DNA from 4 places in the Jejuibacter sp. L23 genome. Region 1 is predicted to be linked to each of the others. Evidence: predicted binding sites of a transcription regulator. Region 1 holds the regulator's gene; each other region holds the start of a gene.
What was found. The regulator PhoB, encoded in region 1, activates phosphate uptake and scavenging genes when phosphate is short. The targets are predictions, from matches to a motif close to CTGTCATAAAACTGNCNNAT.
Positions count from the first base shown of each region.

Region 2: the regulator PhoB is predicted to act here: its motif matches at 2,249-2,268, upstream of kdgR (DNA-binding transcriptional regulator KdgR).
Region 3: the regulator PhoB is predicted to act here: its motif matches at 2,964-2,983, upstream of uvrB (excinuclease ABC subunit UvrB).
Region 4: the regulator PhoB is predicted to act here: its motif matches at 1,885-1,904, upstream of rpoH (RNA polymerase sigma factor RpoH).

Region 1 covers NZ_CP138199.1:1,148,746-1,153,248, reverse strand. The annotation lists gene brnQ (branched-chain amino acid transporter carrier protein BrnQ) at 1-1,088, opposite strand, end outside; gene phoR (phosphate regulon sensor histidine kinase PhoR) at 1,439-2,734, opposite strand; gene phoB (phosphate response regulator transcription factor PhoB) at 2,758-3,447, opposite strand; gene sbcD (exonuclease subunit SbcD) at 3,663-4,503, shown strand, end outside.
Region 2 covers NZ_CP138199.1:3,066,087-3,070,589, forward strand. The annotation lists gene SCU88_RS14230 (MBL fold metallo-hydrolase) at 1-401, opposite strand, end outside; gene SCU88_RS14235 (YebO family protein) at 442-714, opposite strand; gene SCU88_RS14240 (PhoP/PhoQ regulator MgrB) at 789-932, opposite strand; gene SCU88_RS14245 (YobH family protein) at 1,097-1,339, shown strand; gene kdgR (DNA-binding transcriptional regulator KdgR) at 1,376-2,167, opposite strand; gene SCU88_RS14255 (MFS transporter) at 2,345-3,715, shown strand; gene SCU88_RS14260 (SIS domain-containing protein) at 3,762-4,503, opposite strand, start outside.
Region 3 covers NZ_CP138199.1:1,768,317-1,772,819, reverse strand. The annotation lists gene yvcK (uridine diphosphate-N-acetylglucosamine-binding protein YvcK) at 1-690, shown strand, start outside; gene uvrB (excinuclease ABC subunit UvrB) at 691-2,706, opposite strand; gene SCU88_RS08145 (ABC transporter ATP-binding protein) at 3,480-4,187, shown strand; gene bioD (dethiobiotin synthase) at 4,184-4,503, opposite strand, start outside.
Region 4 covers NZ_CP138199.1:4,893,699-4,898,201, forward strand. The annotation lists gene SCU88_RS23425 (SDR family oxidoreductase) at 59-802, shown strand; gene rpoH (RNA polymerase sigma factor RpoH) at 869-1,726, opposite strand; gene ftsX (permease-like cell division protein FtsX) at 1,993-3,066, opposite strand; gene ftsE (cell division ATP-binding protein FtsE) at 3,059-3,727, opposite strand; gene ftsY (signal recognition particle-docking protein FtsY) at 3,730-4,503, opposite strand, start outside.

The sequences.
Region 1 (4,503 bases):
AGCGAGCGGGTAAAGCTCAACACAACCAGAACGATACAGGGGGGGTAAATCAAGGTCAACACGGGGATGGAGATCTGAATCAGGTGACTCAGCCCAAGATTCGAAATCACCATCGAGAACAGGCCCAGGATAAAGACCAGCGTGCGATATGAGAACGGCAGATACTGAGCAAAGAACTCTGCGCAGGCACAGGTCAAACCGACCGCAGTAACCAGGCAGGCCAGGAAAATCAGAATCGCCAGCAGGAAGCTACCGAAGCCACCGAAGGTGTGCTGAACATAGGCATGCAGAATGGCCGCGCCGTTAGCGGACTGATCCACCAGCGCCATACTGTCAGAGCCCAGACGGAACAGCGCCAGATAGAGCAGCGTCAGGCCGATACCGGCAATCAGACCCGCCCAGATGGTGTAGCGGGTAAGCAGTTTCGCCTCAGTCACGCCGCGCGAACGGGCGGCGTTGACAATGACGATACCGAACACCATGGCGCCCAGGGTGTCCATGGTCAGATAGCCGTTCACAAAGCCGTTCGAGAATGGGGCATTCTGGTAGGCCTCGGTCGCAGTGCTGATACCACCGGCCGGCCAGATAATCGCTGCCACCGCCAGCACAATCAGCGCCAGAATTTTCAGCGGCGCCAGGAAGTGGCCCACGGTGTCCAACAACTTGCCCGGATAGAGCGAAACAAAAATCACCAGCGCGAAGTAAATCAGGCTGTAGATCAGCAGCGGCATGGCGCCACTGCCGGTCAGCGGCGCGATACCGACTTCAAAGGAGACGGTTGCGGTACGCGGTGTGGCAAACAGCGGTCCCACGGCCAGATAGCAGACGGTTGCCAGCAGAATGCCGGCACGGCGGCCAATGGGGGAGCTCAGGCTATCCACTCCACCGCCGACCCGAGCCAGCGCTACAACGGTCATCACCGGCAGACCAACAGCGGTAATCAGAAAGCCAAAAGAGGCCCACCAGACGTGCTCGCCGGCCTGTAAGCCAACCATGGGCGGGAAGATAATGTTGCCCGCGCCAACGAACAACGCAAAGGTCATAAAGCCCAGAGCGATGATGTCACGCGAAGTTAAACGATGGGTCATAAATTCGAGTTGCCTGTGGATGTGGTGTTGATTTTAGCAAATTTTTCGCCACGTCGGGGTGGTGAAAAAGCGGTCTAATCAGAAAATGACAGTGAGAAACGCTTCTCAACAAGCGTGGCGAAGAATTGTTTATCGATATACCACGCAATTCTGGTCAGTCTGACGATAATGGGGGCCAATTAAAACGCTTATAGCGTTTGAAGGCAAGAAGCGATCCTGAAACCAGAGTAATATACTAAACATATAATTACATCCAGACAGATGCACCAATTCTTCAACTTTAGTCCGGTTTATCATTCGAATAAAAAGCGAACAGCCGCAGGCATTAATTCCCTGCGGCGAAGGGAGAGTTAACCCTCCGTGCGATTATCAATCAACCGGACGGGTATCTGGAACGAAAAGCAGCTGCCCAGCCCGGGAACGCTTTCCACTTCCAGCCGGGTATCATGGTGGCTCAGGGCGTGTTTAACGATAGCCAGCCCCAGGCCGCTACCGCCGCTCTGGCGCGAACGGGCTTTATCCACCCGATAGAAACGCTCCGTCAGACGCGGCAGATGGTGGGCCGCAATTCCCGGACCGTCGTCACTCACGCTAAAGCGCGCGCCTTGCGGCGTCCGCTGCCAGCACACTGCGATATGCGATCCGGCGGGGGTATGATTAATGGCGTTATAGACCAGATTCGAGACGGCGCTGCGCAACTGTTCACTATTGCCACGAATCTTCAGGGCGGGCTCCACCTCGAAAGTGAACTGATGATCCGGCCCCAACGAGCGGGCGGCCTGCTCCACCTGACGCAGCATATCCGGAATATCCACGCTTTCACTCAGATCCAGGGTGGGCGAAGCTTCAATCCGCGACAGCGTCAGCAACTGTTGTACCAGGCTGCCCATCCGCTGCGTCTGCTCTTCCATGGTTAACAGCGCTTTATCACGCAACACGCCATCCGCTTCGCCTTCACGCAGCATCTCCAGATAGCCCTGGAGCACCGTCAGAGGCGTGCGCAGTTCATGGCTGACGTTGGCGAAAAAGTTACGCCTCGCCCCTTCCAGTTGATGCATCTGGGTCACATCTCTGGCCACTATCAGCCACTGACGATCGCTATAGGACATCACGCGGAATTCAAGATGTCGGCCGCTGTTCAGCACCAGATTCAATGGGCGGGAAAAGTCGCGTAACTTCAGGTAGTCGCTAAATTCGGGATAGCGCAGCAAGTTCAGGATATTCTGGCCGTTATCGTCGGGCCAGCGCAGGTTAAGCAACTGCTGCGCCAGGCCATTACACCAGAAGATCGCCCCCTCTTCAGTGGTCAACACCACCGCATCCGGCAGTGATTCGGCGCCGCTGCGAAAGCGCTTGATCAGGCTTCCCAGCTCATTGCGCCTCTTCCTGTTACGCATCTGCATCTGATGCAGTCCATAAAGCAGCGGTTCCCAGCTACCGCGCCCTGGCGGCGGCGTCATGCTGCGATCCACCCATAGCCACCAGGAGAGCCGCAGCAAATTATGGAAGTGCCAAATCAAAAGCCCCGTCACGGCAGCCAGTAAAAACCACGGCAGGTGCCCCACCAGCGCGCCAAGCAGCAGCGCTGGCAGACAACACAGGACCAGCTCAAAGGCCAGTCTTTTCCACGACAGCCGTTCCAGCAAAGGGCTTACTCCTGAATCACAGATTAATAACGGGTAGAAAAACGGTAACCAGTGCCGCGTACCGTCTGAACCATGCGATCGTGGCCGCTGTTTTCCAGCACCTTACGCAGGCGACGAATATGCACATCCACCGTTCTGTCCTCGACGTACACATTGGTGCCCCAAACCTGATTCAGAAGCTGCTCGCGGCTGTAGACCCGCTCGGGGTGCGTCATAAAGAAGTGCAGAAGCTTAAATTCGGTAGGACCCATATCGAGCGGACGCTCGCCGTTCATCACCCGGTGAGAAGTGGGATCGAGGCTTAGCCCTTCAATTTCGATAGGCTCTTCTACCGCCATGGGCGAAATGCGTCGCATCACGGCCTTAATTCGCGCCACCAGCTCTTTTGGAGAGAAGGGTTTGGTGATGTAGTCATCGGCGCCGGTTTCCAGTCCGCGCACCCGGTCTTCTTCTTCACCCCGGGCGGTGAGCATCACTACCGGAATATCCCGGGTCATCGGCTGGCGCTTCAGGTGCTTAATCAACTGAAGCCCGGAACCGCCAGGCAGCATCCAGTCCAGCAGGATCAAGTCAGGCCAGGGTTCGTTAAGTCGTGCCACAGCGGCATCGTAATCTTCCGCTTCAAGCGGCAGGAAACCATTCTGCTCAAGTACGAAACAGACCATTTCACGGATTGGAGCCTCATCTTCTACCACCAGAATACGTCGCGCCATCATTCGCCCTGTCTGATTTTTTCTTGCCCTCGTCGCGAGGGTGCGGGTTGCCATTTTGTAATGTGCGCCATTATGCGTCACTTTTATGACAGATTTATGAAAAACATGACCCTTTAATGACGCGCTCATTCCAGGATACCGTCACAGAAGAGGCGCACTGGCTTCCAGGTTGTTTATAATCCCCCTCACGCTTTTTTGCCACCGGAACCGGGATTATGCGGATCATTCACACCTCTGACTGGCACCTCGGCCAGAATTTCTATACCAAAAGCCGGGCTGCCGAACATCAGGCCTTTCTCGACTGGCTGCTGGCACAGGCCGAACATCACCAGGCGGACGCCATTATTGTGGCGGGGGATATTTTCGATACCGGTTCGCCGCCCAGCTACGCCCGCGAGCTGTATAACCGCTTTGTGGTCAGATTGCAGCAGACCGGCTGCGCGCTCTATATTCTGGCGGGCAACCATGATTCGGTAGCCACCCTGAACGAGTCCCGGGAACTGTTGGCCTGTCTGAACACCTGCGTGGTGGCGACCCCCACCGATGAACCGCTGGAGATCATAAGCCGCGACGGCACGCCCGGCGCCATTCTGTGTCCCATCCCTTTTTTGCGACCGCGGGATCTGCTGCAGAGCCAGGCGGGGCAGGATGGCCGCGACAAACAGCTCTCGTTGCTGGAGGCTATCAGCCAGCACTATCAACATGTTCACGAGAAGGCACTGGCGCTACGCGGCCAGCGCGATTTGCCCATTATCGCCACCGGCCATCTGACCGCCGTCGGCGTCACCACCAGCGATTCGGTACGCGATATCTATATCGGCAGCCTGGACGCCTTTCCTGCCCAGAATTTTCCGCCTGCCGACTACATCGCCCTGGGCCATATCCACCGCCCCCAGAGCGTGGGCGGCATGGCACACGTGCGTTACAGCGGATCTCCCATTGCCCTGAGCTTTGACGAAACCGGCAAAGAGAAGAGCGTCAGTCTGGTCAGCTTTGAAGACGCCGCCCTTACCGAAATCAAAGCACTACCGGTGCCCGTCACCCAACCGCTGGCGC
Region 2 (4,503 bases), 1.9 Mb from region 1:
TAGTGGTTATGAGAGATAAGCACCGCATCAAGCTGCGGGAGATCGTCCGGCACCAGGGCCAGCGGCGTCCTGCGCTGGGGCCCCCAGAAACGCAGCGGAGAGGCGCGGTGGGAAAAGACCGGATCGGTTAACAGATAGCGGCCATTGATACGCAGCAGCAATGTGGCATGGCCCAGCCACCAGACGGCATCTTCATTGCCGCAAATGTCGGCATACTGCCACCAGCGCGCGATAAACCCCGGGTAACCGTCATCAGGAGGAAAGGGAAGCCCCTGCTCGCGGCGCATTCTACGCCAGCGCTTTAAATCGCCGGGCTGACGGCGGCCCGGCTCAATATTGCAGAAGCCATTGGGAAGATGGTGCGCCAGTTGGGGATCATACCAGGGGTTTTTCCAGGGCATTGGGCCTCCGCAGAATCAGCCTCTGGATGATATAGCAGATTCAGCGCTCCGCTACCAGCCGCACCAGCTCTTCGTCGTTATCATCCTGAACCAGTACGGGCGCATCCTTTTCAGGTTCATTGGCCTCGCACAGACGACGCAGCAGCGCGTTTTGTCGCTTCTGCTGTTCGAGCAGCGCTTCAAGCAACGCGACCTGCTCGCTGGCCCTGACGCTTGCGCGATTAACAAAAAACCACACCACCAGACCAATCACCAGCATCAGTCCGGAGACCGCCAGCGAGGCCACATTTAACGTATTCATGAGTTCATTCATTTAACCACCTCAAACAAACCCGGATTCTACCGCGGGTCTGCCCGGGACACCACCGGCGCAAGCGCCCTTACTCGCTACCAGGGGATAAATTTATTCACAACGCAAATACCGTTAAAGAATGGTTCATCCTGATCGCACATGGCGTTCAGCATCTGTGTCCACATCAGCAGGCAGGCTATCAGGACGACTATCAGGATGATCCACCAGTATTTTCTCACAGCGACTCCATTGTTGTCGGGCAGGGTATGCTACCATCCTGGCATCGCCAGGTTAAACCAAACTTCACTCATTCAGCGTTTCCTTTAGGAATCATCAGATTGTTAAGATCTGCCCGCTGTTTTACCCTGGCTTTCGCAAATCAATATCAAATAAGAGGGAATTAATGCGCATCCTGATTCGTATCATTATTGTGCTGGCGCTCATCTGGATTGGCTTACTACTGAGCGGCTATGGGGTGCTTATCGGCAGCAAGGAGAACGCTGCTGGGCTGGGACTACAGTGTAAATATCTGACCGCCCGCAGCACTCAGACCGTTCAGTACGTTCACACCGACAGCGGTATCATCGGCATTACGGACTGCCCGGTACTGCGCAAGACCGGCGACGCGGTCGACGACGGCAAATAAGCGATTACGGCCCCGCCAGGGGCGGGGCCGTAATTATCAGAACGGATAGTCGTGATAGCCCTGTTGTTCGGAGATATTGCGTGCGGCGCGATGCAACATCGCCACATACTCATGCAGTTTTTCTTCAGAGAAACGTAAAGTCGGGAACGAAATACTCAGTCCGGCAATCACCACGCCGAAACGGTCGAATACCGGCACCGCAATACAGCGCAACCCCTCTTCCTGTTCCTCATTATCTTCCCCGTAACCCAGTCTTTTCACCGTATCCAGAACCGGCAGCAGCTCTTCGGTGCTACCAACGGTACGTGATGTGCTGCGGGTATACTCAATGTGCGAGAGGATTTCCTTTACCTCGTCGCGATCGCGCCAGGCCAGCAGCACCTTCCCAATAGCGGTACTGTGCAGCGGGTTCCGGCGACCAATACGCGAATACATACGCAGGTTATACATGGAGTCGATTTTGTGGATGTAGACAATGCTGTCTTCATCCAGCGCCCCCAAATGGATGGTCTCTTTGGTCTGACGCGACAGCTCGCGCATCTGAATGTCGGCACTGCGAATCAGATCGACATTCTGCAGCGAGCGGGCACCCAGCTCAAAAAGCTTCAGAGTCAGAGAATACTTTTCCGACTCGCCTTCCTGAGCGACGTAACCCAGCGACTTCATGGTCTGCAAAAAGCGGTATACCGTGCTTTTCGACATCATTACGCGCTGCGACAGCTCGGTTATCCCTATTTCGCGTTCTTCGCCCAACGCCTGAAGAATACCGAATACCTTCAGTACGGAAGAGACCGAATCCGGCTGCTTATCCAAGTCTGCGACTGCCATTAATCACCTCGGCGCAATTTGTTTTATAAAAATCAGAACTGGTTTTTAGTATAATTTGACCACCCGCGTGCCGCAATCGCTGTGCGCCAGTTTCGTTACAAATCTGCGACATTCAGCTGCACCATCGATGATAAACTGGTCGCTTTATTAAACTTTTTGCCACTAATCCGTCATTTTATGGAAAACTCCCCCGCAGACGGCATGCCGCTGCCCCAACGCTACGGCGCTATTATCACCATCGCTCTGGGTATTATGATGTCGGTGCTGGATGGCGCGATTGCTAATGTAGCGCTGCCGACGCTCTCCCAGGAACTGCAGGCCAGCCCGGCCAGCACCATCTGGGTGGTCAATGCCTATCAGATGGCGATTATGGTGTCGCTACTGTCATTCTCTTTTTTAGGCGATATGGTCGGCTACCGGCGTATCTACCGCTACGGGCTAGCGCTGTTTAGCCTGACGTCGCTGATGTGTGCCCTTTCCCCTACGCTGGAATGGCTGATTGCCGCCCGCATCCTTCAGGGCTTTAGCGCAGCGGCGGTAATGAGCGTGAATACCGCGCTGATTCGCCTGATCTATCCCCGCGCCCAACTGGGACGCGGGCTCGCCATTAACGCGTTGATCGTGGCGGTCTCCGCCGCCGCTGGCCCCACCGTGGCCGCGGCGATTCTGTCGGTCGCTACCTGGCACTGGCTGTTTCTGATTAACCTGCCCATCGGCGTTGTGGGACTGATTCTGGCGCTGCGCTGGCTACCAGCCAACACCGAAAAACAGCGTCAGCGCTTCGATCTGCCCAGCGCGCTGATGAACGCCCTGACCTTTGGCCTGCTGATCGGCGCCCTGAGCGGCTTCGCGCAGGGACAGCCGCCGCTGCTGGTTGCCGGTGAGTGTATCGCGCTGTTGATTATCGGTACGCTCTTTGTGCGCCGCCAGCTGCGCCTGGAAGTGCCGTTACTGCCAGTGGACCTGCTACGTATTCCGATTTTTTCGCTATCGATGGCGACCTCTATCTGTTCGTTTACCGCACAGATGCTGGCGCTGGTCGCCCTGCCGTTCTGGATGCAAGGGGTGCTGGGACGCAGCGAAGTGGAGACAGGGTTGCTGCTGACCCCCTGGCCTATCGCGACTATGCTGGTGGCGCCTGTGGCCGGAAGACTGATCGAACATGTCCATGCCGGACTGCTGGGTGCGCTGGGGCTGTTGCTGTTTACCGCCGGGCTGGCGGCGCTGGCGCTACTTACGGATACCCCTGGCGATATGGATATCATCTGGCGTATGGCGCTGTGCGGCGTCGGATTTGCGCTGTTCCAGTCGCCGAATAACCATACCCTTATATCCAGCGCTCCACATAACCGCAGCGGCGGTGCCAGCGGGATGCTGGGCACCGCGCGTCTGACCGGTCAGAGCATCGGAGCCGCGCTGGTAGCGCTGATGTTTAACCTGTTTAACGACAGCGGTACCCAGTCCGCCCTCTGGCTGGCGGCCGCTTTTGCCTGTATAGCGGCAATCATCAGCAGCCTGCGCCTGAGTCAGCCCCGCAGTCGCGCATAAATAACCTGACCGCCGCGAGCGCGCTCGCGGCTAAGCCGCTTTTTTATCAATAATCGAACTGGCGATAGTAGCGTCGAATATTCAGGTCGTGTCCGGTCTGCTGTTCGAAGTGCGCCGCCAGGCGATCCACCAGCAGCGTTGAGACCACGCAGGGCGCCACAATCCAGCGAAACTCATCATCGATGCCTGCCAGCGGGAACGCCTGCGGATCGATTACCTCCAGGCAGTCGGTGATTTTCGCGGCAAAGCGCTCAACCCGCTGGTCCAGCGCCCGACAGGCCCCCTCGCCCTTCACCAGAAACAGCGGCATCGGTTTTTCCAGCAGCTCCAGGGTGCCGTGGAAAAACTCCGCCGACGAGACCGATTTGGTGCGCTTCCACTGCATCTCCTCAAGAATGCACATCGAAAACAGATACACCTCGCCCCACATCTCAGCTCCGCCCACCCACATCATGTAGTCGGCATCATGATATTTAGCGGCAAGTGTGGCGGCGCGCCCGTCAAACTGGCGCTTGGCCTGCAGCAGACCTTCCGGCAGGCGTTCCAACTGGCTGGCGAAGCGCTCCCACTGCGGAAATTCATCATTCAAGGCCACCAGGCGGAAGAACAGCCAGTAGAGCAGCATGTACTCAAACTCGACGCCATTTTTATGGCGCATGGGTATATGCCATGAGGCCGCCCGGGCCAGCGGCGAGTCGGCGTTTTTGGTTACCGCCACCACCCGAATCCCCTGGGCCTTGCACCATTCGGCCACGGCGACCGACTCTTTGGTATCGCCAGATTTTGAT
Region 3 (4,503 bases), 620 kb from region 1:
GAGCCCAGCGTGGCATCGGCGATGTTTGAGTATCGTTTTGGCGGTAATGGCGAGCTTTCGGGCCATAACCTCGGAAATTTGATGTTAAAGGCGCTGGATCACCTGAGCGTGCGGCCGCTGGAAGCCATTAACCTGATTCGCAACCTGCTCAAGGTCGATGCTTTTCTGATCCCCATGTCCGAACAGCCGCTGGATCTGGCCGCTACCGACAGCGATGGTAATCTGGTGTATGGCGAGGTGGATATCGACCAGCTCAGCGCGCCTCCGGCGGATTTGATGCTATCGCCAAAGGGCCAGACCACCCGCGAAGCCCTGCAGGCCATTGCCGACGCCGATCTGATCATTATGGGGCCCGGCAGCTTCTATACCAGCCTGATGCCCATTCTGCTGCTTGAAGATATGGCCCAGGCTCTGCGCCGAACCCCGGCACCGGTGGTGTTTATCGATAACCTGGGCGCGGAACACAGTCCCGCCGCCGATCTGGATCTGGGTCAACGGCTGGCGCTCATGGAGCGCCACGTGGGGAAACACTTTGTAGATGCGGTGGTGGCGCGCCCCGGCGTCAGCACCCAGGGCTGCGGCGACCGGACTATCATTGAGGAGCCGCTGGAGGCCAGCGACATTCCCTACCGCCACGATCGCCACCTGCTGCGCCTGGCGCTGGAAAAAGCGCTCCAGGCGCTGGGCTGATCAAGAAGCGGCGATAAACAGTTCGCGCAGCTGGTGAATCTGGTCGCGCAATGCCGCCGCCTCTTCGAACTCCAGATCCCGGGCGTGCTGCATCATCTGCTCTTCCAGTTGCTGAATCTTCTGCTGCAGCGCCTTCGGCGTCATCTCTGCCGCTTCCGGCACTGCGGCCGCCCGACCGCGACCGCGTCCCTTCGCTTTGGTGCGCGCCAGCCCCTGGCCCAGCGCCAGAATATCCACCACCTTCTTGTTAAGCCCCTGGGGCACAATGCCGTGCTCTTCGTTATAGCGCTGCTGCTTCTCGCGACGGCGTTCGGTTTCGCCAATCGCCTTCGCCATGGAAGGAGTAATCTTATCGCCGTACAGAATCGCCTGGCCGTTAACGTTACGCGCAGCGCGGCCAATGGTCTGAATCAGGGAGCGTTCTGAACGCAGGAAGCCCTCTTTATCGGCATCAAGAATCGCCACCAGCGAGACTTCCGGCATATCCAGCCCCTCTCGCAGCAGGTTGATCCCCACCAGCACATCGAATTCGCCCAGTCGCAGGTCGCGAATAATCTCCATCCGCTCCACGGTATCGATATCCGAATGCAGATAGCGTACCCGCTCCCCGTGCTCTTCCAGATATTCGGTCAGGTCTTCCGCCATGCGTTTGGTCAGGGTGGTCACCAGCACCCGTTCGTTGCGTGCGGCACGTTGACGGATCTCCGACAGCAGATCGTCCACCTGAGTCGCTACCGGTCGGACCTCGATCATCGGATCCAGCAGGCCGGTAGGCCGCACCACCTGATCGATCACATCGCCGCCGGATTTTTCCATCTCGTAATTGCCCGGCGTCGCGGAAACGTAGATGGTCTGGGGCGCCAGCGCCTCGAACTCTTCAAATTTCAGCGGGCGGTTATCCAACGCCGACGGCAGCCGAAAACCGTACTCCACCAGGGTCTCTTTACGCGCCCGGTCACCGCGGAACATGCCGCCAATCTGGGGAATGGTCACGTGGGATTCATCCACCACCAGCAGTCCGTCTGCGGGCAGATAGTCGAACAGGGTCGGCGGCGGCTCGCCCGGGCCGCGCCCGGAAAGATAGCGTGAGTAGTTTTCGATGCCCGAGCAGTAGCCCAGCTCGTTCATCATCTCCAGATCGAACTGAGTACGCTGGCTCAGGCGCTGCTCTTCCAGCAGTTTATCGTTAGCCAGTAGCACTTTGCGGCGATCGGCCAGTTCGACTTTGATCTCTTCCATCGCCTGGATGATGCGCTCGCGCGGCGTCACATAGTGGGTTTTGGGGTAGATGGTGTAGCGCTGCACCGTGGACTCCACGTGGCCGGTCAGCGGATCGAACAGCGACAGCCGCTCCACTTCGTCATCGAACAGCTCCACCCGCAGCGCTATCTCGTCGGATTCCGCCGGGAAGATATCGATAACCTCGCCGCGCACCCGGAAGGTGCCGCGCTGGAACGCCTGATCGTTACGGGTGTATTGCAGCTCCGCCAGACGCCGCAGAATCGAACGCTGATCCACCAGCATCCCGACGGTCAGATGCAGCATCATCTTCAGGTAGAGGTCGGGATCGCCCAGACCATAGATAGCGGATACCGATGCCACCACCACCACATCGCGCCGCTCCAGCAGCGCTTTGGTGGCCGACAGTCGCATCTGCTCGATGTGCTCGTTCACAGAGGCATCTTTTTCAATAAAGGTATCGGAGCTGGGCACGTAAGCTTCGGGCTGATAGTAATCGTAATAAGAGACGAAATACTCCACCGCGTTTTCCGGGAAGAACTCCTTCATTTCGCCATACAGCTGCGCCGCCAGGGTTTTGTTCGGCGCCAGCACCATGGTGGGGCGCTGCAAATTCGCGATGACGTTGGCAATAGTGAAGGTTTTCCCCGAGCCGGTTACCCCCAGCAGAGTCTGGTGCGCCAGCCCGTCATCCAGCCCCTCGCAGAGGCGTTTAATGGCATCAGGCTGGTCGCCGGAAGGTTGGAAGGCGGAGTGGAGTTTTAACGCTTTGCTCATGGCGGGCTACCTGGTGGTGAAGAAGTGTGCAAGCCGGAGAGTAATTTTACTCGCCATGGCGGCTTTTGCCAATCACAATAGCTGGATGAAAACACAGTAACCTGCTATTCACCTCCCCCTCCTCACACCGATTCACCGGTAAAAATCTGCCGTTTGGCCGCCGCATCGGATGATTTAACCTGGCGATTTCGGTTATCCCCAGAGAGCGGGTAAATTTTAACATTTGTCAAGCAAGGCGATGAAAGTTTTATTTCCTGAGATGGCAGTTTTATGACAAGGATTGATTTTATTTAACTCGTTGAAATAAATTAATTTTTAAATAAAGGCGGCTTTGACACCAATTCAGGCGCGGACCGCGTCTTTTCTTGCTTACCGCAGGTTTTCTAACTCTAATGCACAAGGTTATCCACAGGAATAGTGGATAACTGCTCCAGGCCCACAGACCATGCCGTCTGTCCAAAAGCCCTGATTTGTGTGTGTCAGGCCGCAAAAAAAAGTTTTGCGCTTTTTTTTCTCTCTTAAACCGTCCGAGGCACATTCCAGTCTGGCACCATAAAGTCCCCTTTCTGCACCAAAAGGGCGAGCCCCCCGGCACCGGTGAAGTGCAGGCTGACGCCCCAGCCAGCAGAGTAAAACTCTGCATTGCAGCGTTTTATCCGTTTTTTTAGCGGGTGTCTGCTCTTTCCGCTCATTGAAATAGCTGGCAAGCGATTTGCAGTGGTTCCTGATAGCCGCGCACGCGGTGGCCGATAACCCAGGCGGAGGAGTGAGCCATGTTGAGTGTACGCGCAGTGAATCAGTTTTACGGTGAGCGCCACGTATTATGGAATGTGGATCTGGAGCTGGCGCCGGGAGAGTGCACCTGTCTGTTAGGCGAGCCGGGCGCGGGTAAAACCACCCTGGCCAACTGTATCACCGGCCACCTGCCGGTACAGAGCGGCACCCTGCTCTGGCATGCCCCCGGTGGTCCGCCGGAGGATTTGCGTAATATGTCGGTCGCACGCAGGGCGGCACTGGGCATTGGCTACCTGCCCCAGGGTCGGCGGCTGTTTACTCAGCTTTCGGTCGAGGAGAATCTGCATATCGCGCACAGAGCGGTGAATACCGCTCCCCGCGCCATTCCGCCGCTGATCGACACCCTGTTTCCGGCGCTTTATGCCATCCGACATCTGCGCGCCAGCGCGCTGCCTGGTGTGCTGCAACAGCAGCTGTCGTTAGCTCTGGCGCTGGTCACTGCTCCACGGCTGCTGATTCTGGATGAGCCCCTGAGCGCACACCCGCAAACGCCGCTGGAAGAGATGGCGCTGCTGGTGAAACGGCTGGTTCAGGAGTTTGGAATGACGATTCTGATGGCCGAGTGCAGCCTGTCGTTCATCCGCAAAGTGGCGGATCGTTTCTGTCTACTGCATCGCGGCCGTAACCTGGCCCAGGGCAGGCCAGGTCAACTGGATGAACGACTACTGGGCTGGATGGCGCCTTAGGCGTCAAGCAGGGTCAGATCGAGCCACCGGTCGCCAGGTACGGCAGGATCCGTAAGCCAGGGGATCTCGCCAAGCATCGGCGCGGGCAACCGCTCGCGCAGCGTGGCAAGGTATTCCGCATGGCGGCGGCCGGGTTGCTGAACATTATTGGCGACCCAGCCCGCCAGCCGCAGCCCGGCGCTCTGCACCGCGGCGGCGGTCAGCAGCGCATGGTTGATGCAGCCAAGCTTAATCCCCACCACCAGAATGACCGGCAGTTGCTCTTCCACGACCCAGTCGGAAAAATAGCGGCGTTCAGACAGTGGCGTAAACCAGC
Region 4 (4,503 bases), 1.5 Mb from region 1:
AATCCATAGACTGCTCTTCGTGAACAGGGCGCATGCCCGATCGCCATCAACAGAAGGAATGACCATGAACGATATATCCAACAAAGTCGTCCTGATAACGGGAGCCAGCAGCGGTATTGGCGCAGCTACGGCACGCCATCTTGCCGGTTCAGGGGCCAGATTAATGCTGGGCGCGCGGCGCGGCGACCGCCTGGAACAACTGGTAAGCGAGATTCGCGAAGCGGGCGGCGAAGCCGACTTTCGCGAACTGGACGTTACCGACATTGAATCGATGCAGGCCTTTGTCGCCGCGGCGCGGGAAAGCTATGGCTGTATCGACGTGATAATCAACAATGCCGGTGTGATGCCACTATCGAAGCTGGAGGCACTCAAGCTCGACGAGTGGAACAGGATGATCGACGTTAACATCCGCGGCGTGCTCCACGGTATCGCAGCGGCACTTCCCCTCATGCAAAGCCAGGGCTCAGGGCAGGTCATCAACCTGTCGTCGATCGGCGGCCATAGCGTAGTACCGACGGCTGCGGTCTATTCCGCCACCAAGTTTGCCGTTATGGCTATTTCCGAAGGTTTGCGTCAGGAGGTCGGCGGCAATATTCGCGTTAGCGTTATCAGTCCGGGAGTGACCGAATCCGAACTGGCGGATACCATCACCGATGCCTCCGCCCGTGAGGCCATGAAGTCGTTCCGTGCCGGTGCGATGCCGGCAGAAGCTATCGCCCGTGCCATCGCCTTTGCCATTGCGCAACCGCCCGATGTCGATGTCAGCGAAATCATCGTGCGGCCAACGGCAAGCCCGTACTGATTTCTCCTGCCAATAAAAAACCCCGGCGTCCGGAGACGTCGGGGTTTGTTAGCTGCGAGCGCTTTATCAGGCTTCGATCGCGGCTCGCAGCTTTTTCATCGCGTTCTTTTCAAGCTGACGCACACGTTCGGCGGAAACGCCGTAGCAGTCGGCCAGTTCCTGCAGCGTGCTCTTGTTGTCTTCATCGAGCCAGCGGGCGCGAATAATATGCTGGCTACGCTCGTCCAGACCCTGCATCGCGTCAGAGAGCTTATCCGCGGCGTGCTCTTCCCAGTTATCATCCTCAATACCATCGGCAAAGTTCGAGGTTTTGTCCTGCAAAAAGAGCACCGGCGCCATCGGCTGGCCGTCGTGGGAATCATCGTCGGACGGCATATCGAACGTCATGTCCTGGGCCGCCATTCGCGACTCCATTTCACGCACGTCCTTACTGCTGACGCCCAGTTCCCTGGCCACCATCTCGACTTCGTCCTGATTAAACCAGCCAAGACGCTGCTTGGTTTTACGCAGGTTGAAGAACAGCTTGCGCTGGGCTTTGGTGGTCGCCACTTTAACGATACGCCAGTTGCGCAGCACATACTCGTGGATCTCCGCCTTGATCCAGTGAACGGCGAAAGAGACCAGACGCACCCCGACCTCCGGGTTAAAGCGGCGCACCGCTTTCATCAGGCCGATATTCCCTTCCTGGATCAGGTCCGCCTGCGGCAGGCCATAGCCGGCATAGTTACGAGCGATATGAACAACAAAGCGCAGGTGGGACAGGATCAGCTTCTTAGCTGCTTCCAGATCGCCCTGGTAATGCAGCCTTTCAGCAAGCGCCCGCTCTTCCTCAGCCGACAACATCGGCCAGGCATTGGCGGCCCGGATATAAGACTCCAGGTTACCCACCGGGGCTAAAGCTAAATTTTGCATCTCGTTGGTCATTCAAATCCTCACAATTCTTTTTTACTCCGCGTCGTCCCCATCAGGCAACGCCGCTCCGGAGCGACATTTGCTGTTGCGAGCATACGCGCTTCAGTAACATCAGACAGTGATTTTATCCACAAGTTCAATGTCGAATTGTGAATAAGAATATCAAAAAAATGTGACGATGCTATGAAAGCGCAGGCAGGGGGTAGAAAGAGTCAACATACTGCTCATTCCCTGCTGACGGGATCTCGCAAGCAGGGAATGAGTATACCAGAGATTTATCAGTCAGGGGTAAAGTGACGTAAATGTTGCACAGTGGCAAGCCAGGCTGCCACCCAACCAATCATCGAGGAGACCAGTAGCAGCAGCAGACACTCGTCGAATGACAGGCCGCTGAGTTCGAACTTAGTACCAAACACCCGGGCCACTTCGCTAACGGCAGACGAAAGCCGCAGCACCAGCACCTCTGACAGAATCAACGACAGAAAAGCGCCGCTAAAGCCCAGCAGCGCCCCGCCGTACAGGAAGGGACGCAGAATAAAGCCGTCGGTGGCGCCAATCAGCTTCTGCACGTTGATCGTGTCGCGGCGGGCGAAGATGCTCAACCGCACGCTGTTGCCGATAACCAGGAACACTGCGGCGACCATCAGCACGCCGATCATTGCCGCCACGCGGCCCACCAGTCCGGTCAGCGCCGCCAGCCGGGCAAACCAGCTGTCGTCCATACGCACTTCATCAATTCCCTGAACCCGGGAAATTCTGTCACGTAGCGTATTCAGCGAATCGGTCCCCTGGAAGTCTACCTTCGGCTCCACCACCGCCACGGCCGGTAGCGGGTTTTCTTCCAGCATATCCAGCGCGCCGCCAAAGCCGGACCAGTTACGGAATTCTCCCAGGGCTTCGTCTCTGGAGAGGTAGTTCACCTTCTCTACCCCCTCTTCGCTCTGAATCTGCGCCACCACCTGCTGGGCTGCGCTATCATCCAGCGTCTTATCCATATAAACGGTGATTTGCGGAGAGGGATAATACTGGGTCGCCGCATGGTTCACATTTTTGTACACCATGTAGCAGACGCTCGGCAGCGTCAGGGAGATGGCAATCACCATCACTGTCAGAAAGGTGGCGAAGGGTTTATCCCGCAGATCCTGCAGGGCTCCCTGCCAGGCATAGCGAAACTGTTCGTTAACGCCGCCCTTCACGCCCTTGCGCCTTGGCTGGGAGGAACGATTACCGCCACTACTGACCCGCTGTTTCGCCAGGCGGCCCAGTTCGCCCAGTCGACCGGAGGATTTCCCGCCGCGCGGGTTCCGGCTGTTAAATTGCTTGATCCTGGATACCAGCTTGCGTCTATTCACCGGCGGCGCCTCCGTGCAGATGTCCTTCGCTCAGGTTCAGCACCCGATACGGGCACCGTGAAATCAGCGCAAGGTCGTGGGTCGCCATCAGCACCGTGACCCCTACGCGGTTAAACTCCTCGAACAGGCGCAGAATGCCTTCCGACAGGGCGCCGTCCAGGTTACCGGTCGGTTCATCCGCCAGCAACACGGCGGGCTTATTCACCACGGCGCGGGCGATGCCCACCCGCTGTTGTTCACCACCGGAAAGCTGAATAGGAAAACTTTTCGCTTTGTCGAGCAGCCCGACCTTGTCCAGCGCCGCGCTGACGCGGCGGCGAATATCTTCACCGCTGGCACCCGCAATAATCAGCGGGATCGCCACGTTGTCATATACGGTACGGTCCATTAACAGGTGGTGGTCCTGGAAAATCATGCCGATCTGACGTCGCAGGAAGGGAACCTCACGCGCTTTCAGGCGGCTGATATCATGGCCGCCAAACCAGATCTGGCCAGCGCTGGGACGTTCAATGCCGCAAATCAGCTTTAACAGGGTGCTTTTCCCGGCCCCTGAGTGGCCGGTCAGAAACGCCATCTCGCCCTGTCGCAGATGGAAAGAGACGCCCTGCAGCGCTTTCCTCCCGCCGCGATAGGCCTTGCTGACTTGTTCAAAGCGAATCATAGTCAATCCTCTCGGGCAAACAGTGCCTCAATAAAATCGTCCGCGTTGAAGGGACGTAAATCTTCAATCCGCTCACCGACGCCGATGTAGCGAATCGGAATACCAAACTGGTCCGCCACAGAGAAGATGACTCCCCCTTTCGCGGTCCCATCCAGTTTGGTCAGGGTGATGCCAGTCAGGCCCACTGCTTCATGGAACAGTTTCGCCTGGCTAACGGCGTTCTGGCCGGTGCTGGCATCAATGGTGAGCATAACCTCATGGGGCGCCTCTTCGTCCAGCTTTTTCATCACCCGCACGATCTTCTTAAGCTCTTCCATCAGGTGCGCCTTGTTCTGCAAACGCCCTGCGGTATCGGCGATCAGTACGTCAACATCCCGCGCTTTGGCGGCCTGAATGGCGTCGAAAATCACCGAGGCGGAGTCGGCGCCGGTATGCTGCGCCACCACAGGAATATCGTTACGCTGGCCCCAGACCTGGAGCTGTTCCACCGCGGCGGCGCGGAAGGTATCCCCCGCAGCCAGCATCACCGACTTACCCTGCTGCTGAAACTGACGCGCCAGCTTGCCGATGGTGGTGGTCTTACCCACGCCGTTAACGCCAACCATCAGGATCACGAACGGGGTTTTACCTTCTACGTTCAGCGGTTCGTCCACCTTCGCCAGGATACCGCTCATCTCATCTTTCAGCAGGCCGTAGAGCGCTTCGGCGTCGCGCAGCTGCTTACGGGAAGCCCCTTCGGTCAGGTTAGCGATGATCTTACGCGTGGTTTCTACGCC